Regions from separate parts of the Pseudoalteromonas sp. OF5H-5 genome, predicted to be linked through region 2. Evidence: predicted binding sites of a transcription regulator. Region 2 holds the regulator's gene; the other holds the start of a gene.
The links. Region 2 encodes MetJ, which represses methionine synthesis genes. Its sites were predicted from a motif close to TAGACGTCTAGACGTCTA; they were not measured.

Region 1 (16,540 bases), on a different contig from region 2:
CTTATTAAAAAACTACGCAATTTATAATTGACATACATTGTGTATGTCAATTATTTTCACATACACATTGTATGTGAAAATAACCTCAAGGAGAGATCAATGTATAATCCTTACTCTGAAATTTTTAAGATAAAAGGAACTAAGCATTTTAGCTGTGCTGGTTTTATTGCTCGTATGCCGCTTTCTATGATGGCGATTGGGTTAATCACCATGCTTTCGCAACTCTATGACTCATATTGGATTGCAGGTTCCATTGCTGCGCTATTTACCTTTACCATGGCATTTGCTGCGCCGCAGTTGTCGCGACTGATTGATAGGGTAGGGCAACGCAAGGTTGTGATCCCTGCGGCCTTGTTTAGTGCAGTATCTGCGCTGGCATTGTTGCTATTAAGTCACTTGCAAGCGCCACTTTGGAGCCTCTATGTTTTAGCCATGTGTGCGGGCATTATGCCAAGTGTTCCGGCTTTAGTTCGGGCCAGGTGGAGTGCGATACAATCAGATCAAGGCTTACTTAATACGGCATATTCTTTTGAGTCGGTACTGGATGAAATTACCTTTGTGATAGGACCTCCACTTGCGATTGCATTGAGCAGCTTGCTCTTTCCTCAAGCCGGTCCGTTGCTAGCGGTTATTTTGTTTGTGATAGGCAGTATTTGGTTAGTGTCGCAAAAGGACACTGAGCCAAAAATAGAACAAAGTGAAAATCAGACCCGAACTTCCGCACTGGCTAACTCCACGGTTAAGTTGCTTAGTTTGGTGTTATTGGCGCTCGGTGTAATAGTTGGTGCTATCGATGTATTAAGTATCGCTTTTGCTCAGTTGCAAGGGATGCCAATTGCGGCCAGCTTAGTATTGTCGATGTACGCGCTTGGTTCTTGTATCGCTGGGTTTGGATTTGGGGCCGTTAAGTGGCGTGTGTCTATGCCAGTACTGCTTGTACGTTTTGCGATATTTACATTGATCGCGAGCGTACTATTACTCAGTGTTAACCACGTTTATGGCTTGGCAGTAGTGATGTTTATTTCGGGACTCGCGTTTGCTCCAACCATGATCATTGCCATGGGGCTTGTTGAGCAAAGCGTACCAAAACGCTTACTCACTGAAGCCTTAACTTGGCTAATTACCGGGCTTGGTGTGGGGATTGCAGGTGGGGCTGCGTTGACCGGATGGGTCGTTGAACACTTTACTGTGGATCTTGGATTTGGGGTTGCAGTGGTCGCTGCTGCTACTGTGGTGCTACTCGCCTGGTATCAAAAACACGATGATACAAGGCGAGCAACTCAAGTTGTCAGTGATTAGGATGTATAAAGTCGCGCTTACTTCGCGCGACATACCGCTTGTTTATCTGTAGTTTTGCTGTTGCAGGTTAAAAAAACGGCACTACTTTCATCCAAAAACTCTCCTTGCCACGCGCCATCTTTGCCAAGCTTAATGGATAAAAAGCCGAACTTACCTTGTTCGTTAACGATTGCGTTTTGGCTATCAAGTGCATAATCAAATTCGCTAAAGGCATTGGTATCACTGAGGCTGACGCCGCTATTGCCGACAACGATTTGCGCAGGACGCGCGGTACTGGCAGCAAAGGTGGAAGACTGATATATATGCATATGTCCAGCGAGTGATAAAGTGACGTGTTCAGGCAACTTACCTTGTCTGGTGTTCTTCAGCGCGGTTTGCAACATCACGTTTAGTGTGTCTTTGGTTGTCGGGTCTTCAACGCCCCAGATGGGTCTGTGGCTCATAATCCACATGGGTTTGGCTTTGAGTAGTTCGCTTCTGACATTAAGTCGTTGATATTGCTGTTGGTAGACTTTTGTTAGGCCATTGTCTGCACTGGCATCACAGGCATTGGCGCTATCCATTACCCAAACACTGAGCGGTTTTAAGTTGATGGTATAGGAGTTTTGCACAATGATATGGGCACTTGCAGATTGCGGCGGTTGATTATAATCCCCTTGAGATGGACATTGCTGTTGCTCAACGGCATCAGGAAGATTGGCTCCCGGGCCAAAAAAGTAAAACCAGCCAATTCCTGCGCGGCTACAAAGTTCATGATTGCCTCGTGCAAAAATCCATGGTGCGGTTGCTGAAAGATCCGTTGTTGCGGCAAAAAAGTCGGCTTGCCAGTTGCTCCATGTATCTGGTCTTGGGCTATTTATCGCGTTTTGACTGTAGTAGGTATCGTTGAGACCGCAGCTAGTACCACCATATCCACCATCGCCTGCGTCATAAGCATAGGTATCACCGGAAATCGCACCTCCGGTACCTCGATAGTTGAAATCCCCCATATGGAGCAACAATTGTGGTTGTTGCTTTGCCCCTTGCTCTGCGAGGGTTTTAAACGGCTCGGCAGCAGTGTTGTTTTCGCAAACTGATGACTTACAGCCAGTGTCGCCAAAAACCGCAATTTTATTCGGATCGAATGTCACGGGCGCTAACGAGAATTGACTATCACTGACGGTATAAGCCGTGTTTGGGGAGATTTTCGCTTCGCATACAGAGACTGGAAAATGTGTTTGGTTCGGACGCATTGCTCGCAACTGCATCGGCATGGATTTTTTACCAAAGAGCAAGCTTGGGCATTGGTTGGCGTCGCTGAGCACGTCGTCAACAACGACGCGCGCGTAGATATTTGGGGCTTCTGTAGTAGAAGGCGCGAACATTGAGTAAGCGCCTAATACTTTGGTATTCGCTTGTTGGACTGCAAACGTGCTGCTACAAGCAATTAAATTGAGCGTCGCAATAGCGATGATGATGCGCATGACTTCATTCCTTTTTGAACAGTTGAATGAAGTTTAATGCATTGTTAACAATTTGCGAGTTTCGAATACGAATATCTTGCTTCTGCTGGTTATTGGTGGCTACAGCGGTAGAAGCCGGTGACTGTGTCTTGGCTAAAGCGTGTGCCGTTAACATAGGTGTCTTGGTTGATTTTACCAAACTGCGCTAGGTTAAATTGCAATCGTGCAAGCATTTCAGCACTCGAGGCCTGTTCAAAGGTTTCTGTTACCGGTGGATCGCCAACAAAGTTGGTATACCAAGGAAACCAAGAATTATCCTGCCCACTGACTGTTTGGTTCGGATAATAATTCCCTCCTTGCCAACGGTCGAAGGTAAGATCTTCGAGGCTAAATAGGCCAAAACCTGGCTGTGTCATACAAGCATCAGCCGCCTGATACTCAGGGTAACCTGAGCTGGCAGCAAAATGATTACAAACATTATGTGGCAAATTACTGCTATTCGCTGCTTGATATTCCACCTTTCTAAACATCACAGGATGTGCGGGGCTTCCTGATGGGTAGACGATATTTGCCGCGACAGGTGAACCCCAGCGATAATGGTACATGGCCACAGCCAATCCTAAATCTTCCTTACTGGTGGCAACATTATCTGGATGAGTCCACACTCCACCCGGATCGGTTGGCGTTGCCCCATTTTTAAAAATAATCCCATATTGATTGTTTTCTAATTGATTCATTAGATTTGGCGTTGTGTTGTCAACTACCGTCGTTGGGATCATTGTGCTTGCGGCATTGGGAGTATAGGTGAGTGTTGGGTTATTTAATGCCTTCCAGCATAGCAGGCCATAACCATAGCCACTGGCTATCATCGGGCAGCCGGACATTGCAGATGCCGATTGATTGCTTTCATACGCATGTGTTGTTGAACGTGCCGCAACTTCGCCGGAGCTAACTAATATTCCCCAAGCATTGCGAGTAATGCGAATATCAGCAAACTCGGTGTCAGGAATAAATACCGTTGTGGCCGAAATAACCTGTAGCCCTAAATCTAGTTCTAGTAGAGAGGTGGCAACGAGGGCGTCTTCATGAAGCTTTGGATACTGCGTCATAATCGTTTGCTGCGATGGTTTAATCACAGCGTCTCTTGGTGATAACCCTAATAAATATAAGCGATCATTATCAAGATAGCTTGCCAGTAAGCGTGATAGCTCAAGTTGCGCGATTGGACGCTTGGCTTGTATATTTGAGTTGTTATCCGTGAGGGTGAGGTCGGTATTTTGAAGCAGCAACCAGTGCTTATCACTTAGACCCACAACCTGAGTTTGGTTAAGTATGTGACGAGATACGCTATCAGCTTGGCGAGTAACAATTAAACTATCGTCATTCAACGAATAGCTAGACTGTGTGGTGTCATTGTGGTGATGACGCAGCGCCGGTGGCTGATATTGTCCGATTAAGGTGGTAAGTTCAATGCGAATGGCGTCGCGAGTACTTTGAATAAGCCAATTTCCGGTTTCATTTCGAACAAAAGTAGCCGGACTATATTGGCCAGATTTATCCACGCTAAATGCTTGCCAAGTGGTATTACAGGCTTTGGCGCAGGAGGGGAAACTTCGAGTAAGGGATGACTTATCATTTGCCAGAGATTCGTCATAGTTATCATTAAATACAAAGGGTAACTCAGCTTTACCCGACGCGAGTTGTAACGTGAACAGTAAGCGCCGTTGATTGCCGCTGGCATAGAGTCTGTTTTCTTTTAGATAACCGAGCTGGAGTTGAGAGTAACTCTCTAACTTTTTCATGTTTCCAGCTTCACCTTGATAGCTGGGCTCATACGTCTCGCTATTGAATGGTGCAGTTTGCTCTAATTGGGGAAATTGCAGCGTTTGTTTGCAGGCATCTTCTGCGCATGTTTGTAAGGTGATCCTTTGGTTCTGATACTGAAAAGAATACCAAGGTGAAAGGGCTTGATAACCTTGTTGTCCTGCGTGAAATAATAGCGGTAGGGTTGATGTATCGTAGTGCTCTGACTCTGCTGAGGCGTTAACACTCAAAGACAAAGCCCAGCAGGTAAGCGTGGTGGCGATGAACTTATTCATAATCTTTCCTTATTGGAGTAGGGCAGCGCATGGCCACCCTTAGCAAAACCTAGTGAATGATGCCTTGGCGTTGGCCTGCATTAACGGGTTTGTTGAGCTGCACAGAGAGCCAGTTTTCAACGTCACTACGTAACGACGCGTCGCTATCAGGACCGGATTGTGACGAATAGAACCATAACCCTGTTGGTGCTGGAGCATTGACATTGCTGCCGCAGGTAAAGTGATTTGCCGCATACATCACCGCGCCTGAGCTACCATATTCGTAATGACTGTCCGAATAACCACCGTAGCCTCTGGCTTGCACCCGACCTTTTGAATCAAGGGTAAAGTGATACACCTCATTGGGTTGCAACAAGAAAGGGCTGACATCGGACGAATCGAAGCGCGCGCGCATTGTGGTGGTAACACTGGCTTGATTACCCGAACGCGTGATCATGCCTGCCAAGTTGGTGATAAGCGCATCGGCCAATTGACCGTCAAGCAAGCTGCCAGGGTTGCCATTAACGATTGCAGAAGTAATGCCAAGTGCGGCTTTGACGACTCCTATGGTGGAGCTTAAATTCCATGTGGTGTTGTATCCCATGGCTGCGCCACCGGCTTTATTGAACAAGATGACTTCAGGTGCAGCTCCTGGCAAATCGACCGCAAACTTTGCGCCGTCAGTTGCATGTGAGTTGGTACCTTTTGACCAGATTTTTTTAGCTTGCCCGGTTACATGGTAGCGAGCTGAATAAGTGCCTCTGACTTCTAAATTGCCCGAACAGGCATTACTTTGATTACATGCAAATCCCCCGGTGTCTGCACACAACATTTTGACGTGGAACTCTGTCGAGTTATGGGCTGAGGTGTTGTCGAAACTGAGCGCTTTATTTTTTGACCAACGTTTACCCTTAGCGGAGTGAAAGGCGCCGTAGGCTGAGGTATTGACATAAGCATGGTGCTTAGAAAAACCACTACCATCGTTGGTCGATGTGCTCCAAGGCGTTTGGGTTGATGGGTAGTTAGTGACCACTTGGCCTGTGCTGGTTGAAGGGGTCACCATCTGACATGAACATTGTGACTTAGGTCCGAAGATGGGTTTTTTAGTCAGCAATTCTTTTAATTCGGCAAGAATACCTGACGGTAGCGTCCTATCGTATTCAAGTACCGAGAGCCCTTTACGTTTAGGAGCTGCGTATTCCTTATGCCAAGTGCTGTAAAGCTGCGGTGCATTTCGCTCTAAATGTTGGCTGAGTGTTGGCACTTTTTGCTGTTGTGTCCATTTTTCGAATACCGTCGGTTTAAATTGAATAAGATATCGAGTAAAGAAAAAGTTATCTTCAGGCGTTTGCTCGGTAAAAGCATTTTCCCATGCTGATAACACGTTTTGATCTAAAGCTTTTGCTTGGCTTAGCATCTCTCCATCTCGATAGTCGCGGATCAAGCTATCGACATAGCGGTCTAATTCATATTCTTCGTCGTTGTCGGAGATATATTCAAGCAAGGAAACACGGTCTTGAGACCAGTTTGAAATGGCTTGCCACGCTTCTGGGCTTACTTGAGAGGGGGCCATTTCTCCATATTCTTCTGCGGCTTGTAGCGAAATACTACCCAGTAACAACGTGCTGGTAACTAGGCTGACTAATTTTGGGGTGAAATTTCTCTGTTTCATTTTTCTATTCCTTCATCGTTGTGCTGAGTCAACATGCCTCATGCATTGTTAACTTGCCTTGTGATGTTGGAAACTTTTTCAGCGATTGAATAGGAGGTTGTAGGGCCAGTTAGGGTCAACTTGGGTAAAACCTTTGATATTAAACGGACGCATTGGGTTAGGTAAGTTTTGATATCAAGCTGTGGTAAATAAAAACTTAAATATCAAAGGTCTGCTTATATTTTTACCCGAATTTACCCAATTGCCCCGTAACTTTTGCTGCAATCAATATTCGCTTGAGGCAGGATTTTGCTATCGCCGTTATTGGAGTCTCAGCGTGAGTACATTCGCAATCGAGTAACGGTGTCATAACCAATAAGGAGACAGTTATGAGACGAGTAATAGTAGTATTGGGAGCAACTTTGATTGTGAGCTTTGTACAAGCCCATAGCCCAGAAATGATAGCGCAGCTCGAAGTTGCTGATGGGGCGAAATGTCCAAAGCGGCAAACGATTTTGCTAGGTAAAATGACATTAACTGCTGGAACCTTTAAATATTTACATAGTGAAGGAAGTAACGTTTGTACCAGTCCTAAGCAGAGTATTCCTGGTCGTATTATACCACGACTAGATTGTGGCCAGTTTGATGATTGGCGACTTGCTTATGATATGGGTAATAAAATGTGTCAATCTCTACATCATAATATGAAAGGCTTTAGTAATAGCCTAAAGCCTGATATGACAGTGTATCCACGCTTTGAAGGACCTTTTGAATTCAAAGGAGACCATCATCACCAAGAGTATGATGCCGGTATGGGCGTGACTTTAGCATGCTATTTATGTGAGACCGCGACGGATAACTAGAGAAGGGGCAAAAGCCCCTTTGTTGTATACATCAAGTAGCGTTGGAGCACGCTATGATTTGCTCCAGTTGTGCAACTTTTTGAGAAAGGGGCGCAGTATCGAAATTAGCGTCTTGGCATTGAGTGAGTACATATTGTGCCGTGGTAACAATATTTCGAATACGCGGCTTTTTGGGCAGCGTTTTGATATTAAGATAGCGTTCAAGAGTGCGCACTCGTAAGCGACCATCATCGATATTCACTTTCCACACTTTGCTTTCTTCCGCTAATTCGACACGAGTTTTGCCACTACTTTGCTCCCAAAGCGTCAAAGTGAGTGTCATTACCTCAACCATTAACTGTCTAGCGGCCTGTTCATCAATGCTCGTATGTTTACTGTGCACGCCATGAGTATCGGCGCGGGCGGTATTGCGAATAAAGCAGTAAGTAACCAAAACACCTGCTAAAAATGTGATAAACCCGACGAGTACATGAGACAACATGCTTGTCTCTGTTTGGCGCTTAGGCGCGGTCAAGACGTTAGCGCTTTGAAGGCGAAATTGATAAAGGTTTTCACTTTGTACACGACTAGTTTTAAGCATGTCATTATAACGCTGTGCGGTCTCTACCGCTTCTTTATAAGCGTGTGTTTGTAGTTGGGACTGCAATAAGGCAATGTAAAATAATTCGGTAAGCTGACTATTTTGCTGATTATGTGCTTCAAGCCCCTGTTTAAGTAACGTTTGTGCAGTTAGGTTATCGCCCTCAAGCTGCTTGAGTTTGGCTTCAATAAGCAGTGCTCGCTGATCCACTTTACCGTGTTGAATTAGTTGCCGAGTGCGTTTGAATGAAGCAAGTTGCTGTTGTGCCTGAGCGATATGATTTTGAGCAATGGCAATTTCGGCCAATAATAAATAGGCTCGAGACAATTGGGTATAGGCGCCACTTTGTGTCAAAGGTTGAAGTAAATCTTCAATGATTTCAGTTGCTTTGTTGTAGTCGCGCTTTTTGTAGAAGACTTCCGCTATGCTTAGCAAGGTGTGGTTCGCTTTGACCTGGTCGCCGGCTTGTTGGTGGAGCGCATGGGCTTGACGAAATGAGAGAATGGCATCATCCAACTGATTAATATCCCTCGACACATTCCCTAAATTATTAAGTGTGATCGCTTGTCTCTGCAGGTCATTTGTTGCTTTCGCTATTTGGTAGCTTTCTAAAAATAAAGTAAGGGCGGTATCTAGATCTCCGAGTGCCTGATAAGCATTAGCTAAATCGTTTGCCGATTTACCCAGGAGTTCGTTTTGTTGCAACTTAGCCGCAAGCGTTTGCGCTTCGTGGAAGCTCTCCAGCGCTTGAATATAATTGCGCTGGCGGTAACGATTAATACCACTTTGTCTTAACACCTGAAAGCGCTGAAGTGTGGTTAACTTCCATGCCATCAACTCATCCAGTATTTGATTGCTGAGCTTTATGTCACCCGCTCGACGATACAAGCTCACAAGCTCAAGATGTGCATCAAAAGCTTGAGCACCGTTGGGTTCAAGCGTTTCAAGATGTTGCTTACAAGACAAAATTTGGCTTGTGAGGTTAGCATTATTAGCACTTGGGCATTCTGAACCATGCGCCGGTAACACAACGAGCAGTAATGCGAAAAACAAAGCAAGCAAAGGCATAAATATTAGTCTAGATACATTGTTTTTACATATTAATATAGTGGTAACAAAAAGTCGTGTCTGCCTTTAATAAATCTTAGGTAGACTACTTTTTGTATTTTGTCGCTGCCTAGCTGCTGTCGCTTAACTTTGCCAGTACGATCAAGTCTCGATTTGTTAATATTGTTAGTTTAATGTGTTTTTGGTATGGTCTTGTTGCTAATTAAGGCCCAGCTGAAGAAGCTGGAAATCAATCCATAAGGAAATAAAAATGAAGTTAAATACAATGTGACTAAAGTCACTTAGCGTCGGTGTCGCGTTATTTGCACCATTAGTGAGTGCCGCTCCCCAGCTTGATAAAGCCATATTTGAGTACAATGCTGGATTAAACATCCAAGAGGAATTTAATATCTTTGCCGATGGCAACGTGACTGATCCAAATTATCCAAATAGTGAGCTACGTATTCAATTGGATAGTAGCAAAAGCTACGATCAAATTGGCTTTTATGACAAAGTTTACACTACATACGGTCAGGCGGTTGCATACAACACATTAGACAGACGTTGGGTTAAATTTAAGGGTAAGGTGCTTTATTTCTCAGGCGAAGACAACGGTAACCAAAAGATAGATACGATTTCTTTTCGCGTTGTTAATCCTGCTGGAGAAACATCGGAGTGGGGAGAGATCAGAGTTAGCTTAGACCAAGCGTTTGGTGGTAATTACGATGTGTATCCGAGTGATGACTTGGCACAAACCGTTGCTGGTCAACCTGTTGATGTGTACGTTAAAGATAACGATAGTGGCGTACCATATTATTATGGTGTTGAGATTTTTAGCTCACCAGCTAATGGTACAGTATCTGTTAACAGTGACTACTCCATTACTTACACACCAAAAGCTGGGTTCATTGGCCAGGATTCGTTCCAATATCGCATTAAGGGTAACAACCTTTATGATATTACAAGCGCGCCGGCGACAGTTTCTGTTTCGGTAGCAAATTAACCCCAAACTCAGGCCAATACGCACACATATTAAGTGTGATATTGGCTATCCCTTTAGCAATAAAAATACTCCAGCCAAAGCAATTAGGCCTCCAAACATCATAGACTTAGTAATAGCTTCTCTGCGCAGTAGTCCAATTGTCATCACCATGAGCGGTGCCGTTGCAAAGATGGTTTGTGCGATAGCGGGATCAGTATGATTAACGGAAATCAACTGTAGCCACAGTCCAATAAAGGTGCCAAAAAACACTGCAACGAATAACCAGTTTTTACCGTCGATTTGTTTAAGTGTGAGTGCTTTAAACAGGCTTTGTGATTTCAAATAAACAACAATAAAGGCCACAAATAGGGTGCCGGATCCCAAGCGGATAAGTGCCGCCCACAAACTACTAATGCTTTCGTTATTTAGCGCACCTTTGGAAAGCACCATACCTGCAGCTTGGCAAATGGCAGCCGTGAGTGCAAAGCAGACTCCCAAGAGATAATGTTTTTTGTCTAATACTGGCTGGCTTCTACTTGGCTTAATCGCCAGCATCACACCAACGGTTGTCACTGCAATGCCGAGCCAAGCGGATGCGCTGAGATAAACACCAAGGAGCACAATGTTTAAGATCCCCGCGATGGCAGGTGCAAGACTTTCAATAACCAAAGTGCGAGCAGGACCTATATTTCTAAGTGCGGCAAAGTAGGCACTGTCACCAATCGCTATGCCCAGTACCCCACTTGCTATCAGCCAGCCCCAGCTCGAGGGTAAGGTCGGGTACATTGCATCACCTGCGATGAGCAAACACAAGATCATCAAAGCTGAAGCGATGACGCCTTTGCTGACGTTCAACTCAAATGGACTAAGGTGATGGCTAAATCGTTTGTACAGTATGGTTGAGCCAGCCCATACCCCAGCCGCTGCAATCGCTGCTGCTTCGCCAATACCAATCATAAATCTCAAGTTTCTTGTGTTTATTAATATGGTGGCAAGTATACATAAATTGAAATAATCAGTGAGAGGTAAGGAATCAAATTATTACCACTAATGTTTAGACGTCCATACATCTAGAGGTTGAAATTTTCTAGTTTTTGTCCATAATAATGCCATTCGATTAGTCTGGAGCAGCGCATGCCAATCACCGTCACCGACGAACTCCCAGCCATTGCCCAATTGCGTCATGAAAATGTGTTCGTGATGCCACAAAGTCGTGCATCAACTCAAGAGATCCGCCCAATGCGGCTCGCGATATTAAACTTGATGCCGAATAAGGTGGAGACTGAGGTGCAATTTATCCGATTACTGGCAAATACCCCTTTGCAGGTGAATGTTGATTTGTTGCGACTAGACACCCACCGCAGCTCTGAAAACTCAGAACAACATCTAGATATGTTTTATCGCTATTTTTCGGATGTGAAAGATCAAAACTATGATGCTTTGATCGTCACTGGCGCGCCGCTGGCGCATCTTGAATATGACGATGTGGTGTATTGGCAGGAATTGCAAGCATTTTTTGATTGGGCTGAGCACCATGTTACTTCAACCCTGTTTTCCTGTTGGGCCGCACATGCTGGCTTGTATCACCATTATGGGTTAAAGCGAGCGCTCAAAAATGACAAACTTTGCGGCGTATTCAAACACCACTGTTACTTTGACCACGGGGCGCTCACTCGTGGTTTTGATGATGAGTTTTTGGTGCCACACTCACGCTACGGCCACATCGACATCGATAAAATTAATGCGTGTAAAGACCTAGTGGTATTAGCAGGCTCTGAAAAAGTGGGCGCTTACTTAATTAAAAATCACTCAGGCAGCCAAGTCTATATTACCGGTCACCCTGAATACGACGCCGATACGCTACAAAAAGAATACCATCGTGATTGTGAAAAAATGGCCAACGCACCGCAGCCTGAGAACTATTTTCCTGAGAATGACACCAGCAAACGTCCATCTAAGACATGGCAAAGCCATGCATTCTTGTTATTCTCAAATTGGTTAAACTACTATGTTTACCAAACCACACCTTATGATATTAACTTAGTTAGCCAAGATGTAAGGACTAACAATTATGCCGAATAATGTAGCCGTAAACGGTGAGCAAATAGCAGAGCAGCTTAAGCAAGCAATGCAGCAACGTATTCTGATCTTAGATGGTGCAATGGGAACCATGATCCAAAAGCACAAATTAGAAGAACAAGACTATCGTGGTGAGCGCTTTAAAGATTGGCATGTCCTTATCAAAGGCAACAACGATCTGCTAAGTTTGACGCAGCCTGAGATAATCAAACAGATCCATCGCGATTATCTAGCTGCTGGCGCAGATATCATTGAAACCAATACTTTTAACGCCACCACCATCTCGATGGAAGATTATGACATGGCAAGCCTAAGCCGCGAGATTAATCTTGAATCGGCGAAGCTTGCACGTGCGGTATGTGATGAATTTACCGCCAAAGATCCCAGCAAGCCTCGCTATGTGGCAGGTGTACTTGGCCCAACGTCAAAAACCTGTTCGATTTCTCCAGATGTAAACGACCCTGGTTTTCGCAATATCACTTTTGACAAGTTGGTTGCAGCCTATGTCGAATCAACGCTTGCCCTTATTGAAGGCGGTGCGCACCTTATTTTGATTGAAACGATTTTTGATACGCTCAACGCCAAAGCCGCGTCTTACGGTGTAGAAGAAGCGTTCGAGCAAGCGGGCGTCACTCTGCCTGTTATGATCTCGGGCACAATTACCGACGCTTCCGGTCGCACGCTTTCAGGGCAAACCACCGAGGCGTTTTATAACTCCATTCGTCATATTAAGCCAATCTCTATTGGCCTCAACTGCGCGCTAGGCCCAGATTTATTAAGACAGTATGTAGAAGAGCTGTCACGGGTTTGTGAGACCTTTACCTCTGTACATCCAAACGCAGGGCTTCCTAACGAGTTTGGTGAATACGACCTAGAAGCCGATGACATGGCAAAAGAGATTATCGATTGGGGCAATGAAGGGTTTATCAATATTGTTGGCGGCTGCTGTGGCACCACGCCCGAACATATTCGCGCCTTCGCGAGAGGCCTTGAGCAAACCCAGCCGCGTAGCTTGCCTAACATCGAAGTGCGGATGCGTTTGGCAGGTCTTGAAGCCTGTAACTTAAATTAGGAATTCACCATGACACAAACAGCAGTATTTACCAATGTCGGTGAACGTACCAATGTAACGGGATCGGCAAAATTTAAGCGCTTAATTTTAGAAGAAGATTACGAAACCGCGCTGGATGTTGCCAGAGAGCAGGTTGAAAGCGGCGCGCAAGTGATCGATATCAACATGGATGAAGCCATGTTGGACTCAAAAGCTGCGATGGTGAAGTTTCTTAATCTGATAGCGTCAGAGCCGGATATTTCTAAAGTCCCCATCATGGTCGACTCGTCTAAATGGGAAGTCATTGAAGCGGGTCTGAAATGTATTCAAGGTAAAGCCATTGTAAACTCAATCTCCTTAAAAGAGGGTGAGGCACCATTTATCCACCAAGCCAAAATCATCAAGCGCTTTGGTGCTGCTGTGGTGGTGATGGCATTTGATGAAGTTGGTCAAGCGGAAACCGCAGAACGAAAGTTTGAGATCTGTCAGCGCTCTTACAAAATCTTAGTTGACGAGCTTGGGTTTCCGCCAGAAGACATTATTTTTGATCCGAATATTTTCGCGGTCGCTACGGGTATCGAAGAGCACGATAACTACGCCGTAGAATTTATCGAGGGCACGCGCAGAATTAAACAAAACCTGCCGCACTGTAAAGTGTCAGGGGGCGTATCGAACGTCTCTTTCTCTTTTCGTGGTAACAACCCGGTGCGTGAAGCGATCCACTCTGTGTTTCTTTACCATGCGATTAAAGCGGGCATGGATATGGGGATCGTCAATGCGGGTCAGTTAGCCGTGTATGACGATATTCCAAAAGAGCTCCGTGATGCCGTTGAGGATGTGATCCTCAATACCGACGCCGGTGCTGGCGAACGATTGGTTGAGATCGCGCCTAAATACTCGGGCATGGCGCAAGCCGAAAAGCAGGAAGATTTAGAGTGGCGTTCTTGGCCGGTTGAAAAACGCTTGGAGCACGCCTTAGTTAAAGGGATCACCGAGTTTATTGACGAGGATACCGAGGCCTGTCGCCAACAGTTTGATAAGCCAATTCAAGTGATTGAAGGGCCACTGATGGATGGTATGAACGTGGTTGGCGACTTGTTTGGCGCGGGCAAAATGTTCCTGCCTCAAGTGGTGAAATCTGCTCGAGTGATGAAGCGCGCGGTTGCCTATCTTGACCCTTACATTGAGGCTGAAAAAGAAGAAGGCTCTAGTAACGGTAAAGTGATCATGGCCACGGTTAAGGGCGATGTACACGACATTGGCAAAAACATTGTGGGCGTGGTACTGCAATGTAACAACTACGAAGTCGTGGACTTGGGTGTGATGGTGCCAGCAGAGAAAATTCTGCAAACGGCCATTGACGAAAACGCTGATGTCATTGGTCTGTCTGGCCTTATTACGCCATCCCTTGATGAAATGGTGCATGTTGCGAAAGAAATGACGCGTCGCGGCTTTGATATTCCTCTACTCATTGGTGGTGCAACCACATCGAAAGCGCATACGGCGGTTAAAATTGAACCTCAGTACGACAAAGGTGTGATTTACGTCAATAACGCCAGTCGTGCGGTTGGTGTGGTATCTAGCCTGCTAAGTAAAACCCAAAAGCCAGAGTTTTTAGCGAAAACAGCGGACGAATACGTCAAAGTACGGGAGCAGCAGGCGCGCAAAAAGCCACGTTCAAAACCGGTTACCTTGGCGCGTGCTCGCGATAATGCGGTAAAATTTGATTGGCAAAGCTACACGCCACCGGTGCCAAATAAGTTGGGGATCACCGAGTTTAAAGACGTGAGTATTAAAACGCTACGTGATTATATCGACTGGACGCCATTTTTTATGACCTGGTCATTGGCCGGTAAATATCCACGTATTCTACAAGACGAAGTGGTTGGTGAAGAGGCGCAAAAACTGTTTCATGATGCCAATGCCATGTTAGATCAGTTAGAACAAGCGGGCACTTTACAGCCACTGGGTGTGATTGGATTGTTCCCTGCTAACCGCGTGGGTGATGATATTGAAATTTATACCGATGAGTCGCGCAGCGAAGTCTTGGTTACGTCATGTCAGCTGCGTCAGCAAACCGAAAAAACCGATTTCCCTAACTATTGTTTGTCGGATTATATTGCACCTAAAGGCACACCTGATTATTTCGGTGCATTTGCCGTCACTGGTGGTCTTGAAGAAGATGACTTAGCAGATGCATTTGATGCCAAGCAAGATGACTACAACAAGATCATGATTAAAGCGGTCGCAGATCGCTTAGCCGAGGCATTTGCTGAATATTTACATGAGCAAGTGCGTAAAGTGTACTGGGGATTTGCAGCGGATGAAGCGCTAAGTAACGAAGAACTTATCCGTGAAAACTATCAAGGGATCCGTCCTGCGCCAGGGTATCCAGCGTGCCCTGAACACACCGAGAAACAAAAAATTTGGCAGTTGTTAGATGTCGAAAACCGTATCGGTATGAAGCTGACTAGCTCATACGCCATGTGGCCGGGAGCGGCGGTGTCGGGTTGGTATTTCTCACATCCAGATTCTAAGTACTTTGCCGTTGCCAGTATTCAAAGAGATCAAGTAGAAGACTATGCTGCGCGTCAAGCGATGTCGCTAGAAGAAGCGGAGCGTTGGCTTGGTCCTAACTTAGGATATGAAACGGCATAATAGCTGAATTGGCATCCAGCTAAACCTAATCTGAGATTAAGTTTAGCTGGGCTTTTTATTGCTTTCATTTCTTGAGTTTTAACGTTTATTAGCGGGCTGATAAATTTCAAATCCAAATTCATTAGAATATGTTGTTTAGTAGTTAACAGAGCACGCTAAATTCAAGTATACTGAGTTGAATAACTGTTAATAATAAGGCTTTACTCAACAATGAAGATGAAGTGGCTGTTTTCACTCCTTTTTATTTCCAATCTCTGTTGGGGGAGCAATCAGCTGGTTGTTGACATTATCAGTAGTGAAAATTTCAGTCAGCGTTATGAGCACTTTCTTGCTGGTCGTGACGTCTTAGACGTTGATTCTTTTTTTCCAACCACCAAAGGTTCGCATATTGAAATCATCGAAATGGTGTTACTACAGCAGGCCTTGTTTCTTGGTGGTGAGACGCGCAAAGTTGTATTTAATCCAAAACCTTCGGTGAATATTTTAGAGTTTTCCGATCTGATCGCTGGGGAAAGTTTAATCCTTGCTCGCAGTGTTTGGCATGAAAATATCGTGGACTATCGCGGCTCATTATTTATCTCAGATCCGCTTGTTGAAGTAGGAGATTACGAAGCTGGGCTTTACGTCACCAAGCGTAATGTCGCACTGCAGCAAACGCCGCTTTCACAGCTTCGGCAGCTGAATGTGGTATCTAACCCGCAATGGGAAGTGGATTGGCGTGCCTTGATGAATACAGACTTACACATGGTGAGCTTTATTGGCCCGTGGGAAACCATGTTGGCAATGGTAGAAAGTGATGTCGTCGACACT
Region 2 (16,540 bases):
CTGGCATCGAATGAAATCTCTTCCATCAGTTTTTCCATCACAGTGTGAAGGCGACGCGCACCGATGTTTTCAGTTTTCTCGTTGACCTGATATGCAGCTTCAGCCAGTTTAGTGATAGCGTCATCGGTAAAGTCGATAGTGACGTCTTCTGTTTTCAGTAGCGCTTGTTGCTGCTCTGTAAGAGATGCATTTGGCTCAGTTAGAATACGTTTGAAATCACCCGCAGTTAGTGCTTCTAGTTCAACGCGAATAGGTAAACGACCTTGTAGTTCAGGGATTAAATCCGACGGCTTGGCCATTTGGAACGCACCTGACGCGATAAATAAAATGTGGTCGGTTTTTACCATGCCGTGTTTAGTATTAACGGTTGAACCTTCGATAAGTGGTAGTAAGTCGCGTTGTACACCTTCACGGCTAACATCTGGGCCAGAAGATTCACCACGCTTACAAATTTTATCGATTTCATCAATAAACACGATACCGTTTTGTTCAACTGACTCAATAGCTTGCTCTTTAAGCTCTTCTGGATTAACAAGCTTTGCAGCTTCTTCTTCAATCAATAGCTTAAGTGCTTCTTTAATCTTCAGCTTACGGTTCTTTTTCTTGTCACCCGACATGTTTTGGAACATGCTCTGTAGCTGGCTGGTCATTTCTTCCATACCAGGAGGTGACATGATCTCAACATGAGGCGCCGTTTCTGCGATGTCGATCTCAATTTCTTTGTCGTCTAACTGACCTTCACGTAGTTTCTTACGAAATACTTGGCGTGTTGACGAGTTTTCATTTGGCTGAGACTCACCATAAGCGTCTTTTGCTGGTGGCAAAAGTGCATCTAAAATACGCTCTTCGGCGGCTTCTTCAGCGCGGAATTTGAATTTCTTGGTTTGTTGTTCACGTGTTAGCTTAAAAGAAACTTCGACTAGATCGCGGATGATGGTCTCAACTTCTTTACCAACATAACCCACTTCGGTGAACTTAGTCGCTTCTACTTTGATAAATGGTGCGTTAGCAAGCTTTGCTAGACGGCGGGCAATCTCAGTTTTACCCACACCCGTTGGGCCGATCATCAAAATATTCTTTGGTGTAACTTCTGCACGCAGCTCTTCATCAAGCTGCATGCGACGCCAACGGTTGCGCAGTGCAATCGCGACGGCTTTTTTGGCTTTGTCCTGACCGATAATGTGTTGATCAAGCTCGTGCACAATCTCTCTTGGAGTCATAGCTGTCATGACGAGTCCTATTACAATTCTTCGATAGTTTGGAAATTATTGGTAAATACGCAGATATCGCCGGCGATCTTCAGGCTCTTTTCCACGATTTCTTTCGCACTTAAGTCTGTATTTTCAAGTAGTGCGGTTGCAGCCGCCTGTGCGAAGTTACCACCACTGCCGATAGCAATAAGGTCATGCTCTGGCTGCACCACATCGCCGTTACCTGTGATGATTAGCGAGGCGGTTTCATCGGCTACCGCAAGTAGGGCTTCAAGCCTTCTTAATGCTCTGTCGGTACGCCAGTCTTTTGCCATTTCTACGGCTGCTTTAGTGAGATGGCCTTGGTGCATCTCTAGCTTTGCTTCAAAGCGTTCAAATAATGTAAATGCATCAGCTGTACCGCCAGCGAAACCTGCCAGTACTTTACCATTGTATAGACGACGTACTTTACGTGCGTTGCCTTTCATAACTGTGTTACCAAGCGAAACTTGGCCATCACCGCCGATAACCACTTTGTCATCGCGACGAACACTAACGATGGTAGTCATAGTAATCCTTATCTGGGCCTGTGCCCGTGTAACTCTAGATTAGTAGGAAATATGGGTAGACTTATAAAAATCAAGTCCAGCCCCAAATCCCGCAGCCAAATATCCCAACGCGCTGCAATTTGTTTTTATCGCTTTCTGCTAAACGCTTGGTATCGTAGGGGCCAAGACGGACACGATACCAGACACCGTTACTCCCTTCGGTACGACGGATCTCCGCGATTAATCCAGCAAACGCAACTTTGGCTTTCATGGCTTCGGCTTGGCTATGGGTTCTAAATGAACCACACTGCATTTGATAGGGACCTTTGCTCTCGATCTCTTTAACCTCGACCTTGATTTCATGATTTTTAATTTCTTCAATGAACTCAGGTGGGCGAGGCTTTGGTTTACTAACCTTTTGCTCGGCAACTGGGTGTGGGTTTTTGGCTTGCTCTACTTCTTTAGGATCGGCATTGGTTTTTATAAACCAAAGACCGTAGGCAAACCCTCCGATTAGTAGAAATGCAAAAATAGCAGCAATAACAGGAAATTTCGCCGATTTTTCTGGCTTGTCTTTCCCCTTGCCTTTAGGTTTCTTATTGATGTAATCGTGCTGTGCCATAGGTTATTTGATTTTAATAGCTATCCATTGGATCAACATCTATGCTCCAGCGTACTCGATTGGCAGACTCATGCGTAGCGATATAGCGCGCAAGTTGCGAAAGGTAGTCCCGCAGCACAGTGCGTTGTTGTGCGTGTATGTGTAATTGATATCTGAACTTTCCAGCTATTCGTTCAAGTGGTGCTGGAATTGGACCCAGCAATTGTATACCAGGATAGGGGGTAGCAGGAACCAAATCCGACAAAAAGCGCAATACTGTATTTATATTTGTTGCCTCGGCGCGGATGATAGCTAAGTGTGCGAAGGGGGGAAGCATAGCTTCTTCACGCTCTTGTAAGGCATATCGCGCGAAGTCGCCATAACCATTATTAATTAAATCTTGCAATAATGGATGTTCTGGAAAATGCGTTTGCAATAACACGGTTCCCGCTTCACCGGCACGTCCGGCTCGTCCAGCAACTTGCGTAATGAGCTGTGCCATTTGCTCGGTTGCTCTAAAGTCACAAGAGTAAAGTCCTGAGTCCACATCCAAGATAATCACAAGGCTGACATCGGCAAAGTGGTGGCCCTTGGCAAGCATTTGAGTGCCGACCAGAATTCGCGCGCCACCTTGATTAATTTCTTCAAGGGCGCTTTCAAGGCTGCCCTTACGGCGCGTAGAATCTCGGTCAATGCGAGTGACCGGAATATCAGTGAAGCGTTCGCTTAAAAAGCCTTCGAGTTGTTCTGTACCAAGCCCTGTGGGCATGATTTGGGTGCTGCCGCAATCTGGACACTGTCTCGGTACAAAGTCCTGCTCACCGCAATGGTGACATACCAAGCGGTTCATATTTTTATGGTACGTGGCGCTGGTAGAGCAATGTTTACAGGTATTAAGCCATCCGCATTCGTGACACATCAATGTTGGTGCAAAGCCCCGACGATTTAGAAACACCATAACTTGCTTACCGCGAGCGAGTGTTTTTTCCATCCAATGTAAACTCATTGGTGAAAACCCGCCTTGTTCTGGCTGACCTTTCATGTCGACAAGGTGAAATTGGTTGTCGTGCTGGGTCTGCGCTCGTTTACTCAGTGTGACGAGTTGATATTTGTTGGTAATGGCTTTGTGTAATGTTTCTAATGCCGGTGTTGCGGTTCCCAAAAGCAAAGGGCAGTGTGCCTGATGCGCTCGAAATGCAGCGAGATCTCTGGCGTGATAGCGCAGGCCTTCTTGCTGTTTAAACGAGTTGTCGTGCTCTTCGTCAACGATGATCATGCCGAGATTTTGAAATGGCAAAAAAACGGCCGAGCGAGTACCGATAACCAAAGCGCTCAGACCCTTTTCGGCGCGACGCCAAGTATGTAGGCGCTCATTATCGGTTAGATTTGAGTGCCATAAATCAATGGGCAGGTTATTAAAGCGCTTTTTGAAGCGGTTGACTGTTTGCGGTGTGAGTCCAATTTCAGGCACCAAGATCAGTGCTTGTTTACCCGCTTTTATTATGTTTTCAAGGCTCTGTAAGTAGACTTCGGTTTTACCACTTCCCGTTACACCTTCGATTAAAAAGGTACGGTAACCGACTTGTGCATTAACGGCGCTGCAAATAGTCGCTTGCTGGTCGTTTAGGCGTGGCTTTTCGCCTAGCTGTAATTCGTTTTGCGACCAATCACTATCATGCTCAATAGATTGTGAGATAAGCGCTTTTTCTTCCAATGCTTTAATTGTTTGGCTAGCAAATCCGAGCGCTTTGAGTTCGCTTAATTTTATTGCGCCACCTTCATATAATTGGGAAAGCAGCGCTTGTTGCTTTTTGGCTCGCAGTGTTGGTAGTTTCTGGCCTTTTTCCGTTAATCTGACGATGGGGATCTGAGTTTTGTCTGGGCTTCCTCCATCTCTGAGTACCGCCGGTAGTGCTGTGAATAAGGTATCACCAATTGGATGACAGTAATACTGAGAGACAAAGTGTAAGAAGCTAAGTTGTGCTTGATTAAAGACAGGGTGCTCGTCCAACACCTCAATAATTTGCTTGAGCTTTTCTTTTGGTACATCGGTGTCGTCTTTTTTAGCAAGTGCAATCGCAGTGCAGCGACGGTTGGCAAAATTGACGGTGACTCTCATTCCTGCTTCAACTTGCATGGTTGGTGCTAGCAAATAGTCGAATGTTCGGTGCAGTGGCAGCTTTAAAGCTACTTCAAGAATGAGCATGTATTACAATTCCATAAAGTGAGCGCAGTGACGAAGTATATACCTAAGGTGGTACGAATTGAAAACGTACTCTGCGACGGTGATAAAAAACTCTGAAATATTGCTTGTAGATTGTTCAGTTAAGCACTAAAATACGCGTCCACATTTTTGTATAACTACGTATGGTGCCAGACTTCGGGTTTGGAGAGCGATACGGCCTTAACTAGAGGTTGCTATGAAAGAAGGTATTCACCCTAATTACGAGACGATCACTGCATCGTGCTCTTGCGGTAACAAGTTCGAAACTCGTTCAACGCTATGTAAAGATATTCACCTAGACGTATGTTCTGCATGTCACCCGTTCTACACTGGTAAGCAGAAGATCCTTGACACAGGTGGCCGTGTAGATCGCTTTAACAAGCGTTTCGGTGCACTTAGCAGCAAGAAGTAATCTTGTTGGTCTAGTCGAAAAAAGCACCTTTAGGGTGCTTTTTTTGTGCCTGTTTGAAAATACCTTCTCGATTTATACATCCTATTCTGCATCAGCAGATAGACCGTCAGTCATCCCGTCTTATTGTGTCTTTTATTCTTCTAAAATAAAAAACTTGCCAGTTTGGCAGCAAAACTTTACTGATCTCTTGGGTAGAGTAAAAACTCTATTTAGCAGATAAATATTGAACATTTACGAGCTTAAGTTGTGAAAATAATCAAAGCTCATATAGTAAATACTATCAGGTATGAGCACTTAATATAAACTAAAGTCAGTATATTGCGATTAAATGTCGGTATCTTGACGTTAAAGTTAGTTAAGTTGCTATTTTCTTATTGTTTTTATAGTTGGTGTACATTTGTGCTAATTTTATACATTCTGTGCTGGTTTTAGCGTCTTGTTTTTTAAGTTTTAGTCATTTTATTTGTGAAATATTTCTTAAAATTGAGCTTATCTTCTCGGAAAAGTATAGAAAATACCATGCTAGTGGATAGACCTGATTTTACTTGAATAATGAGCAAAACTCGGTATTGTGTGAATACGGTCGATTAACTATATGTCCTATTGACATACCGCGACAGCAAAGCACATACGCTTGTTGAGTGGTTGAATGTCGTCGCTCATATAGTTAATCGCACTGTGTGTTGCTGTAACCAGCTAGCTAGGTTGCCAACATTCAGAATGCGAACGTTTACCACACTCTCACATTAACTTCGTAGGAAAATATCGCGCCATGACAGACTTTCGTCAACAAGCTCTAGATTATCACGAGAAGCCCGTTCCAGGTAAAATCAGTGTTGAACTCACTAAACCTGCCGAGACCGTAAAAGACTTGGCACTTGCATACAGCCCAGGTGTTGCAGAGCCAGTACGTGAAATCGCGGCTGATCCGGCGAATGCATACCGTTACACGGGTAAAGGAAATATGGTTGCGGTGATCAGTAATGGTACGGCAATTCTTGGCTTGGGTAACTTAGGTCCTTTGGCGTCAAAGCCTGTTATGGAAGGTAAGGCACTATTATTTAAGCGTTTTGCGGGCCTTGATTCAATCGATATCGAAGTTAAGCACAACACCACTGAAGACTTCATCAATACTGTGGCAAATATCGCAGACACATTTGGTGGTATTAACCTTGAAGATATTAAAGCGCCAGAGTGTTTTGAAATTGAGCGCGCGCTAATTGAACGTTGTGACGTTCCTGTATTCCATGATGATCAGCACGGCACTGCAATTGTAACCGCTGCGGGTATGCTGAATGCGTTGGAAATCCAAGGTAAAGATATTCATGATGCGATTATTGTGTGTCTTGGCGCGGGTGCAGCCGCTATTGCTTGTATGGAATTACTGATCAAATGCGGTGCCCAACGTGAGCACATCTATATGCTGGACAGAAAAGGCGTGATCCATACTCGTCGTGATGACCTAAATGAATACAAAGAGCTGTTTGCAAACAACACGGATAAGCGTACGTTACAAGACGTGATTGCGGATGCGGACGTATTTGTTGGTGTTTCTGGCCCAGACTTACTTTCTGCTGAGGATCTAAAGCTAATGGCTGACAAGCCAGTGGTATTCGCTTGTTCTAACCCAGACCCTGAGATCAGCCCTGAAGTTGCACACGGTGCACGTAATGATTTGATCATGGCGACAGGCCGCTCGGATTATCCAAACCAAGTAAATAACGTACTGTGTTTCCCGTTTATCTTCCGTGGTGCGCTTGATGTACGCGCAACCGCTATCAATGACGAGATGAAGATTGCAGCGGTTGAAGCAATTAGAACGATTGCGAAAGAGCCTGTACCTGCTGAAGTGTTAAAAGCGGCTGACGTAGATAGTCTAGAGTTTGGTCCTGAGTATATTATTCCAAAACCAATGGATCCACGTTTGTTACCTCGTATCGCAAAAGCGGTAGCGATAGCTGCAATTGAATCAGGCGTGGCACAAATCGATATGCCAGCTGGATATATGGAATAATACCATTGGTATTATTCAAATGAAAAAGCCTCGATTGAGGCTTTTTTTGTGTCTGTATTTCCAGAGCGAAAGAGTAGTTATCACTCTTCGTTTATTTCTGGGATCTCCAAACCGCGCTCTTCCATTATTTGTCTTACCTCTAAAGGAATACGCTCTGGATTATCTTTTCTCAAGTCTTCATCGCTCGGCAGTGGCTGGCCTGTGAAGGCATGTAGAAACGCCTCACATAAAAGCTCACTGTTCGTGGCATGACGTAAGTTATTCACTTGGCGACGTGTACGCTCATCAGTTAGCACTTTGAGTACATTCAGAGGTATGCTCACCGTGATCTTTTTTACTTGCTCTGCTTTCTTACCGTGTTCTGCATATGGGTGAATATACTCACCGTTCCATTTTGCCATAATTGTGTACTTGCCTCAGTTACATCAATGCCAATATGACTGGGTTCTGGTCTACATTATTCACCAACCGCATGAATATAGGGATAACCTTACGAATTAAAGATAAATCCCAAACTCAAATAGATGAATAAACTAATCCGCCATAGCGAGATAGAAGAATCTCTGCCATAGTTTTCAATAACTCAGTCGTATTAGCAACGCCTAGAGTGGCGAAATTTTATCGGTTTAAAAAAGATAGTCAAATACTAGTTATTTAGCCATTTAGCAGTATAAATGTTTTGACTTCTGGTTTCTGTTGTTCTAACCTTTTAGACGTCTAAACATCCAACTATCTAGGTGACCTTATGAGTCAAGTTAATAAATCGACGGTAGCAGTGCGTCACGGTATAGAAGCTGATAAAGCGCATGGGGCAGTAGTGCCACCGCTTTACCTTTCTACCACCTATTCTTTTGCCGATTTTGATACCAAACGCGACTACGATTATGGCCGCAGCGGTAACTTTAATCGTGATGTGCTTGCACAGGCACTTACCGAACTTGAAGGTGGTGCTCGTGGTATTATTACCGCCACTGGCATGGCTGCCGTTCACCTAGTAACTCAACTGCTTAACCATGACGATACGCTGGTTATTCCACATGACTGCTATGGTGGTAGCTATCGCTTGTTTACATCGCTTGCAAAGCGTGGATTACTCAAATTAACAGTCTTGGATCTCACGCAACCTGAAAGTCTTGCGCAGCTGCAGCAGATCAAACCTAAATTAGTTTGGATTGAAACACCAAGTAACCCAATTTTGCGGTTAACGGATATAGAAGCTGTCGTAAATGCAGCACACGCTGTGGGGGCTTTGGTCGCCGCTGACAACACCTTCTTGTCTCCTGCATTACAAAACCCCATTGCCTTTGGCGTGGATGTCGTCGTGCATTCAACCACTAAATATATCAATGGTCATTCTGATGTAGTGGGGGGCGCGGTGATCGCGCGTACACAGGAATTGGGTGATGAGTTAGCTTGGTGGGCGAATAATATCGGTATTACCGGTGCACCTTTTGATAGTTACCTTACCCTACGTGGACTGCGCACCTTAAATGTGCGTTTACGCCAACATCAAGAAAATGCTCAGCTTATTGCAGAATATTTAGAAAAGTCGCCGTATGTTAGCCAAGTTTATTACCCTGGCCTTGAGTCGCATCCTCAACACGAACTTGCGAAAAAACAACAGCTCGGCTTTGGTGGCATGGTGAGCTTTGATATCAAAGGCGATCTGCAAACATCTGCGAAGTTTTTAACGTCTCTAACGCACTTTTCATTGGCAGAATCTTTAGGTGGGGTTGAGAGTCTTATTTGTCATCCAGCGACGATGACACACGCGGGTATGGATCCGCAAGCACGTTTAGAAGCGGGAGTGGGTGACACGTTGATTCGTATTTCTGTAGGCATTGAAGATGCACAGGATCTCATTGCAGATCTGGAAGCGGGATTTGCATGTATTGATGAAAGTCAGGCGAGTGATGATGCTAAGTCATTCAAATTAACGCCTGCACATACAGTAGCGTTGTGGTGAGTAAATGGCAAAAGTAGTACATAAGTTTGGTGGTTCGAGTTTAAGCTCGCCAGAGCGTTATCAGGCGGTTGCCAAGATAGTGTTAGAGCAATGTCAACTAGGTGACAGTGTTGTGGTTTCTGCTGCAGGAAAAACAACGAATACCCTAGTGAAGTTATGGCAAAGCTTTGAGCAGCAAGATGTTCGCGCATTCAACGATGTTTTATTACAAGTTGAAAATCATCAACGTGAATTAATTGATGCCCTGTTTGTAGGTGAACAACACAGTGTGTTACTCAAACAGCTTGTCAATGAGCTGCAAGCAATCGCTTCAGGACGAGAAGAACAGCATCTTCACTACGCGAGTTTACTTGCACATGGAGAGCTATGGTCGGCTCGTATATTAGCAAACTACCTAAGTTCTCAAGGTATCGAAGCCAAAGCTATCGACGCTCGTACGTTATTTGTACAACAAGAGGGGGTGTTACTACACGCCCATAACAAAGAAGCGTGCTATCGCGCAATTGATGATCACGCTATCTATATCGTTACCGGTTTTATTGCCGCAAATGCACAAGGTGAAACGGTGACTTTAGGCCGAAATGGCAGTGACTATAGCGCGACTTTGTTGGCAAGTTATCTTGATGCGGCTCAAGTATCAATTTGGACGGATACAACGGGTGTATTCAGCACTGATCCACGTAAAGTCGCCAATGCCATAAAATACACAAAGGTATGTCGTGGCCAAGCTGAATTACTCGCACGATTAGGTAATCCAGTACTACATGCAAAAACGCTGTCTCCACTTAAAGATACCGATATAAAACTGCAAGTTCGCAGCAGCTTTGACGCCGATGCACTTGGCACTGAGATAGTAAAGGCAGGCTATAGCAAAGAGAAGCGCTTTATTACCACTTTTGGACAACTTGACCTGTTACGCGTTGAGCAGCTAAAAAGTGGTGAAGTGAAACAGCTAAGCCAGCTTATTCAACATAGCATTCATCATTTTGTTAAAGGTGGAGAGGCACACTTACTGGTGCCATCTGAGTTTAGCCATGTTGTGATTAAAGCGCTGGATTCGCGAGCCAATATTATTGAGTCGCAAGTACAAGGCTTTGCTATTGTTGCCCCAAGTCAGGATGTTGCTGGCTTACATCAGCAAGCTCTGGAATTATTGGATGAACATGCGATTGTCACCCGTTTTGTGCTGCAAGAGCGCCATTACAGCTTAGTGTTAACCGATCAAGCAATTGATAGCGATCTACTTGCTATATTGCACGAACGTTTGGTCAATAAAGGCAGAGAGCTTGCTGTGATTGTAGCTGGTGTTGGCAATGTGGGTGAAGTGTTTATCGAACAATGTAAAAACCAAGTCGCTAAGCTGAGTGAGCACTTTGATCTTAAGTTGGTTGGCTTACTGCGTTCTAAGCAAATGTTGTTCTGTCCAAGCGGGTTGAATTTAGCATCGTGGCAACAGCAATGGCAAAATGAGGCCATCGAATATAATGAAGCAGAGCTATTCACTCGTATTAAAGAGCTAGATTACGAGCATAAAGTGGTGGTCGATATTACTGCGAGCGAGCGTTTCAGCGAGTTGTATCCGCAGTTTGTTGAACATGACTGCCATTTGATCAGCGCTAATAAATATGCCGGCACGGCACAACAAGGTTGGTACTCCAAGCTGCGTCAGCAGTTACAAGAGCGTAACCTGTTATGGCGTTACAACACCAGTGTTGGCGCAGGTCTACCCATTAACTTTGCGTTGGCTGATCTGCAAAATAGTGGCGATGAAGTGGTGAGAATTGAAGGCGTCTTTTCCGGCACTTTATCTTGGCTGTGTAGTCGCTATGATGGTTCTGAAGCATTTTCTGAGCTAGTGCTCGGGGCGCAAGAACTTGGTTTTACTGAGCCCGATCCGCGCGAAGATCTATCTGGCCGTGATATGCAGCGTAAGCTTTTGATCTTAGCAAGAGAGTTAGACATTGAACTTGAGCTTGACGATATTGAATTAGAGGCGTTAATGCCTGAGTCATTGAGTGTGGGTTCATGGCAAACGTTTTTAGAAAATCGCCAGCAACTCGATGACTTTTATGCGACACACTATGCAAAGGCCACAGCGAATGACGCTGCGCTTCGTTATACTGGTGCGCTTGAAATTGCAAGCAATGGCAAAGTCTCTGCAAAAGTAGGCATTGCACAGGTACCAAATGGCTCGGCAATCGCGAATTTAACGCCGGGTGATAATATTTTTGTGATCCACACTAAATGGTATGAACAAAACCCGCTGGTGATCCAAGGCCCGGGGGCAGGTAAAGAAGTGACAGCAGCGGGAATACATTCCGATTTATTCTGGCTGACGCAAAATCTAAAATAACTCTTTTAAGAAAATAGATATAATACAACTGGTATAAGACAAAAATGCCGATACATCTGTATCGGCATTTCTATTTTAGAATAACTCTTCGTGAGTCGGTAGCGGCGCGGTATCGTCAAACGGTGTGCTGCTATCCGTATCCAATACGTACTTGGTTGGGGCCGTACCTTGCTCGAAATATTCAAACCGAGATGTGTAATCGTTCTTGCGAGACAAAAGCCCTGTCTTTAAGTCAATCCGAGTTGAAATAAGCCCAGGAGGCGGCTCTATTGGAGCCAAAGGCTCGTCTTTAAGCGCCTCACGCATAAAGTCTATCCAAGCAGGTTGTGCTGAAATCGCTCCGGCTTCTGCGCCAACAAGTTGATTATTACCAAGGTTAGCGTTGTAGGCCGCACGACCCAAGGATTTACTCGCATCGTCAAAGCCAACCCAGACTGTGGTGAGGACATTACGGTTAAAGCCCGTAAACCAAGTATCTACTGAGTCATTGGTGGTACCCGTTTTTCCAGCAAGGTCACGACGTTTTAACCATTGACCACGCCAGCCTGTGCCGCTCCAGCCCGTATCGTGTTTCCAGCTACCACCACCCCAGATAGCACTGTGAAGCGCATCAGCAATCAGAAATGCGTTTTGCTCCGAAATCACTTGCGGTGCACAGCGCTCAGGTTGTTCTTCCATCTGCTGTTCGTCGCAGACCAATAGCGGCTCTGCAGAACCCAGCTCAGTGCCGAATGAGTCGGTAATTTTATCGATAAAATACGGCTCAATGAGGTGACCGCCGTTGGCAAAAGTGGCCATGCCGCGCGCCATTTCAATAGGAGTCAGTGCTGCACTACCAAGTGCCAACGACTCGCTGCGATTAATATCTGCGTCTTGGAAACCAAATTTAAGCAAATGATCAGCAGCCTTATTTATGCCAACGCCTTTGATCAAACGAACAGATACCACGTTTTTCGATTGTGCAAGCGCTCGGCGAATACGGATTGGGCCGTTATACACTTCAGGGCTATTCTTCGGACGCCAAGCCACGCCAACGCTTCTGTCCCAATGATTAATCGGGGCATCATTAAGAATGGTGGCTAGGGTATAGCCATTTTCTAATGCGGATGAATAAATAAAGGGTTTGATGTTTGAACCCACCTGACGCTTAGCTTGGGTAGCGCGATTGTATTGGCTAAGCTCAAAGCTGTAGCCACCCACAATCGCCTTTACACGCCCATCCTGCGGGTCGAGTGAGACGAGGGCACTGGATGCCTGTGGCAACTGACTTAACATCCAGCCGTCGTCTTGTTTACGGACAAACACTTGCATGCCCGGCGCGAGGATATCTGCGGTTGTTTTTGGTGGTAAGCTTTGACGCGTTTCACTGATGTATTGTCTGGCCCAACTTAAGCCTGACCATTCCAATGTAATTTGCTCACCGGTTTTTAAGAGCAGGTCGGCCGTTTTCTCTGCAATGCTTAGCACCACAGCTGCTTTTAACGGCCCAATTTCATTGACCTTTTTAAGGCGAGTAATAATGCCTTCATGGCTTAGCGGCGATTCCGTTTCAGCATGCCAATAGGTTTCTTCTGCGCCTCTAAAGCCGTGACGCATATCGTAGGCATGTAAATTATCAACTAATGCATGCTGAGCAGCCTGTTGCATGTCTGATTCCACACTGGTGTAAACTTTCATGCCAGAGTTGTAAGCCTTATCAGTACCATAACGCTCAACCATATAGGCGCGAACCATTTCAGAAATATAAGGTGCATACAGCTCGATTTCGGCGCCATGGAATTTAGCCGTGATAGGAGCTTGTGTTGCCTCATCATATTCTGCTCGAGTAATATACTTTTCTGCAAGCATTCGTCCGAGCACAACATTCCGGCGCAATTGCGCGCGCTCTGGGTTACGAATTGGATTTAACGCAGAAGGCGCTTTTGGCAGGCCTGCAATCATTGCCATTTCTGCTAAAGTTAATTCTGATAGTGAGCGACCGTAGTAGACTTGCGCTGCAGCACCGATACCAAAGGCGCGATTACCCAGTTCAATTTTGTTTAAGTAAAGCTCAAAAATTTCGTCTTTCGTTAATAGCTGCTCAATATGCAACGCAATAAAGATTTCTTTCACTTTACGAATATAGGCTTTCTCTCTTGTTAAGAAAAAGTTTCTGGCAAGTTGCATGGTGAGCGTACTGGCTCCCTGCTTTTTTTGTCCTGTGGTGATAAGCACTAAAGCGGAGCGGACGATACCTATCGGATCAATACCGAAATGATCGTAAAAACGGTTATCTTCTGTCGCTAAGAATGCCTTGCGCATGGGGAGTGGAACATCCTGCAAACGTACAGGGATCCTGCGCTTTTCACCAAACTGATTGATGAGTTTTCCGTCTCGTGTAAAGACTTGCATGGGTGTTTGTAGTTGAACATCTTTCAAAACCTCTACACTTGGTATGTCAGATTTGACATAATAATAAAGACTGATAAGTGTCAACACGCCTAAAAGGGTACAAACAAAAACGAATTGTAAAAATCTTTTCAATAATTTCACGGAATTATCCCTAGTTAGACTCCCAATTACAGGTAGACACTGCTAGTATATCTTGATTAAAAAACGATTAATATTTTTGTGTGCTAAATTTTTATGGTACACAGTCTTAAAAGGAAACGGGCGCTTCACATGCTGAGCCAACTACTAAAAAAACAAGCACCTCTGATGATAGGGATCGATATCGGTTCCCATTGTGTCAAAGCGGTGTTGCTGTCGAAGACAAGTTCCAGCTACCGAGTAGAAGCCGTTGCGATTGAACCTATTCCGAAAGGAGCAGTAAATGAAAGGGCCATTCAAGACATTGAAGCGATCGGCAACGCGATAACTAAAATGAAGCGGCGCATTCCAAAGCTCACGCAATATGCAGCAGTTGCCGTATCCGGTCAGACCGTGATTACAAAAGTGATCTTTATGGATGTGTCATTAACTGATGCTGAACTCGAGTCCCAGATAGCGATTGAAGCAGATAGCCTGATCCCTTACCCGTTAGATGAAGTTAGTCTAGATTTTGAAAAAATTGGAGTAAACGAAGCCGATCCGTCAAAAATGAATGTGCTGCTCTCTGCGGCTCGTACCGAAAGCGTGCAAGCACGGGTTGGCGCATTGGAAGAAGCGGGTTTCAAAGCGAAAGTTGTTGATGTAGAAAACTACGCACTAAGTAGAGCCATGGACGTCATTTACCCTGAACTGCCAAATGATGCCTTTGATAAAATCGTAGCAATGATAGATATTGGCGCAGTGCTTACGCTGATTAGCGTTATTCAATCTGGGAAAACGATTTACACTCGTGACCAAGTGTTTGGTGGTGAGCAATATACCAACAGCATTGTTGCTTATTACAACAAAACCTACGATGAAGCAGAACTGGCGAAAACGACGGGGGATTTACCTCCAAACTATACCTTTGAAGTCTTGGCTCCTTTCCAAACTTCTATGCTGCAGCAAATTCGTCGAGCAGTGCAAATGTTTATGACGACCAGTGGTAAAGATCATATCGATTACATCGTGTTGACGGGTGGAACGGCTTTAGTGGATGGCTTAGATAAACTGCTCATTGATGAGCTTGGGATCCACACAATAGTGGCAGACCCGTTTACTGATATGGAGATTGCACCAAAAGTAGATAGGCATGTGCTGCAAAAGCATAAAGCGCAATTCGCCTTAGCGACAGGCTTGGCATTAAGGAGCTTCTCATCATGCCACATATAAATTTGCTTCCTTGGCGCGAGCAGCAAAGGCAAGCGTCGCAACAAATCTTTTTGACTATCATTGCGGTGATCATCGCGGCTTGTCTGTTGTTAATGTACTTGCTTGGCAGCTTCTATGACGGCTTGAAAACCGGGCAAGAAATTAAAAACCGCTATCTCGAAAGTGAGATCACTCAACTAGATTCACGGATTGTCGCGATTAACGATCTGAATAAGCAAAAAGAAAATTTACAACGCCGTATTCGGCTTATTGAAGAGCTACAACTCAACCGTAGTCTCGGCACGCAAATTATCGATGAAATAGCACGAGTAGTTCCGGCTGGGGTTTATCTCACCAGTCTTGAACGACAAGACAATATGATCAAAGTCATTGGTCGGAGTGAATCAAACAACCGCTTATCGCAAATGCTACGACAAGTTGAATCATCATATTTAATAGAGCGGCCGGTGATCCAAGGCATAGTAGCCGGTGAGCAAAGTTCAAAATTACTGAGTGATTTTACGATGCATTTTTATATTAAGTCTCATGACGACATCCACTTAGCCGATAAAGCGAAATAGGGCGGAGGCACAGTGCATGAATTTTGACTTAAACAGTTTAAAAGAAATAGATTGGAATGAGCTGGAGCTCGATAATATTGGTCATTGGCCATTTCCTGTAAAAGTTTTATGCTCCGTTCTGGTGGTTTTACTAATGATGGTATTGGGTTATAACCTGATGGTCTCAAGTTCCATTGACCGCTACGACCAAGCGGTTAAAAAAGAGCAAGAGCTGAGAACGAGCTACCGGATTAAATACGCAAGAGCAAACAATCTAGAGCTATATAAACAGCAAATGATTGATATGGAAGCGCAATTCACTGAGCTGTTGAGACGACTGCCAAGCTCCAACGAAACGCCTGGACTACTTGATGATCTGACTTACGTTGGTACCTCAAGCGGATTAACCTTCCTAAAAATTGGCTGGATGCCAGAGGTACGTAAAGAGTTTTATACCGAATTGCCGATTAAGCTAGAAGTGATAGGTAAGTATCATGAATTTGGTCAGTTTGTGAGTAAGGTATCTGAATTACCTCGTATAGTCAGCCTACATGATTTTAGAATCGAAAATGCAGGAAATGGCGAGCTGGTATTTAGTGTTGTGGCAAAAACTTATCGTTATGAGCAAGGAGGTCAGAAATGATCCGACTGATGCTCTGCGTGACCTCGTTGATGTTCATCTCGGGTTGTAATGATAGTACTGCAGAACAAAAAGAATTTATTGATCAGGTAAAAGCAAGCTCAACACCAAAAATCGAGCCTATACCTGAAATGCAAAATTATGAGCCATTTAAGTATAGCGCTTCAGAATTGCGTAGCCCTTTTGTTGCGCCCCAGCCTGAAGTGATTGAAAATAAGCTAGTTCAAATTAAAAACTGTTTACACCCAGATCCAGATAGAGATCGCTATCCATTGGAGAAATTTCCGTTGGATAATCTACGTATGAAAGGCA

Region 1: the regulator MetJ is predicted to act here: its motif matches at 10,998-11,015, upstream of L1271_RS21390 (homoserine O-succinyltransferase).

What each region holds. Positions count from the first base shown of each region.
Region 1 covers NZ_JAKGBF010000020.1:15,253-31,792, forward strand. The annotation lists gene L1271_RS21350 (MFS transporter) at 100-1,299, shown strand; gene L1271_RS21355 (metallophosphoesterase) at 1,317-2,762, opposite strand; gene L1271_RS21360 (hypothetical protein) at 2,852-4,840, opposite strand; gene L1271_RS21365 (hypothetical protein) at 4,890-6,491, opposite strand; gene L1271_RS21370 (hypothetical protein) at 6,860-7,333, shown strand; gene L1271_RS21375 (tetratricopeptide repeat protein) at 7,365-8,981, opposite strand; gene L1271_RS24890 (Ig-like domain-containing protein) at 9,295-9,963, shown strand; gene L1271_RS21385 (DMT family transporter) at 10,009-10,899, opposite strand; gene L1271_RS21390 (homoserine O-succinyltransferase) at 11,077-12,024, shown strand; gene L1271_RS21395 (homocysteine S-methyltransferase family protein) at 12,014-13,093, shown strand; gene metH (methionine synthase) at 13,103-15,730, shown strand; gene L1271_RS21405 (hypothetical protein) at 15,941-16,540, shown strand, end outside.
Region 2 covers NZ_JAKGBF010000007.1:252,712-269,251, reverse strand. The annotation lists gene hslU (HslU--HslV peptidase ATPase subunit) at 1-1,229, opposite strand, end outside; gene hslV (ATP-dependent protease subunit HslV) at 1,241-1,759, opposite strand; gene L1271_RS12750 (SPOR domain-containing protein) at 1,830-2,360, opposite strand; gene priA (primosomal protein N') at 2,374-4,545, opposite strand; gene rpmE (50S ribosomal protein L31) at 4,760-4,975, shown strand; gene L1271_RS12735 (malic enzyme-like NAD(P)-binding protein) at 5,748-6,989, shown strand; gene metJ (met regulon transcriptional regulator MetJ) at 7,070-7,390, opposite strand; gene metB (cystathionine gamma-synthase) at 7,735-8,955, shown strand; gene metL (bifunctional aspartate kinase/homoserine dehydrogenase II) at 8,960-11,308, shown strand; gene L1271_RS12715 (penicillin-binding protein 1A) at 11,384-13,840, opposite strand; gene L1271_RS12710 (pilus assembly protein PilM) at 13,970-15,049, shown strand; gene L1271_RS12705 (PilN domain-containing protein) at 15,037-15,609, shown strand; gene L1271_RS12700 (type 4a pilus biogenesis protein PilO) at 15,626-16,231, shown strand; gene L1271_RS12695 (pilus assembly protein PilP) at 16,228-16,540, shown strand, end outside.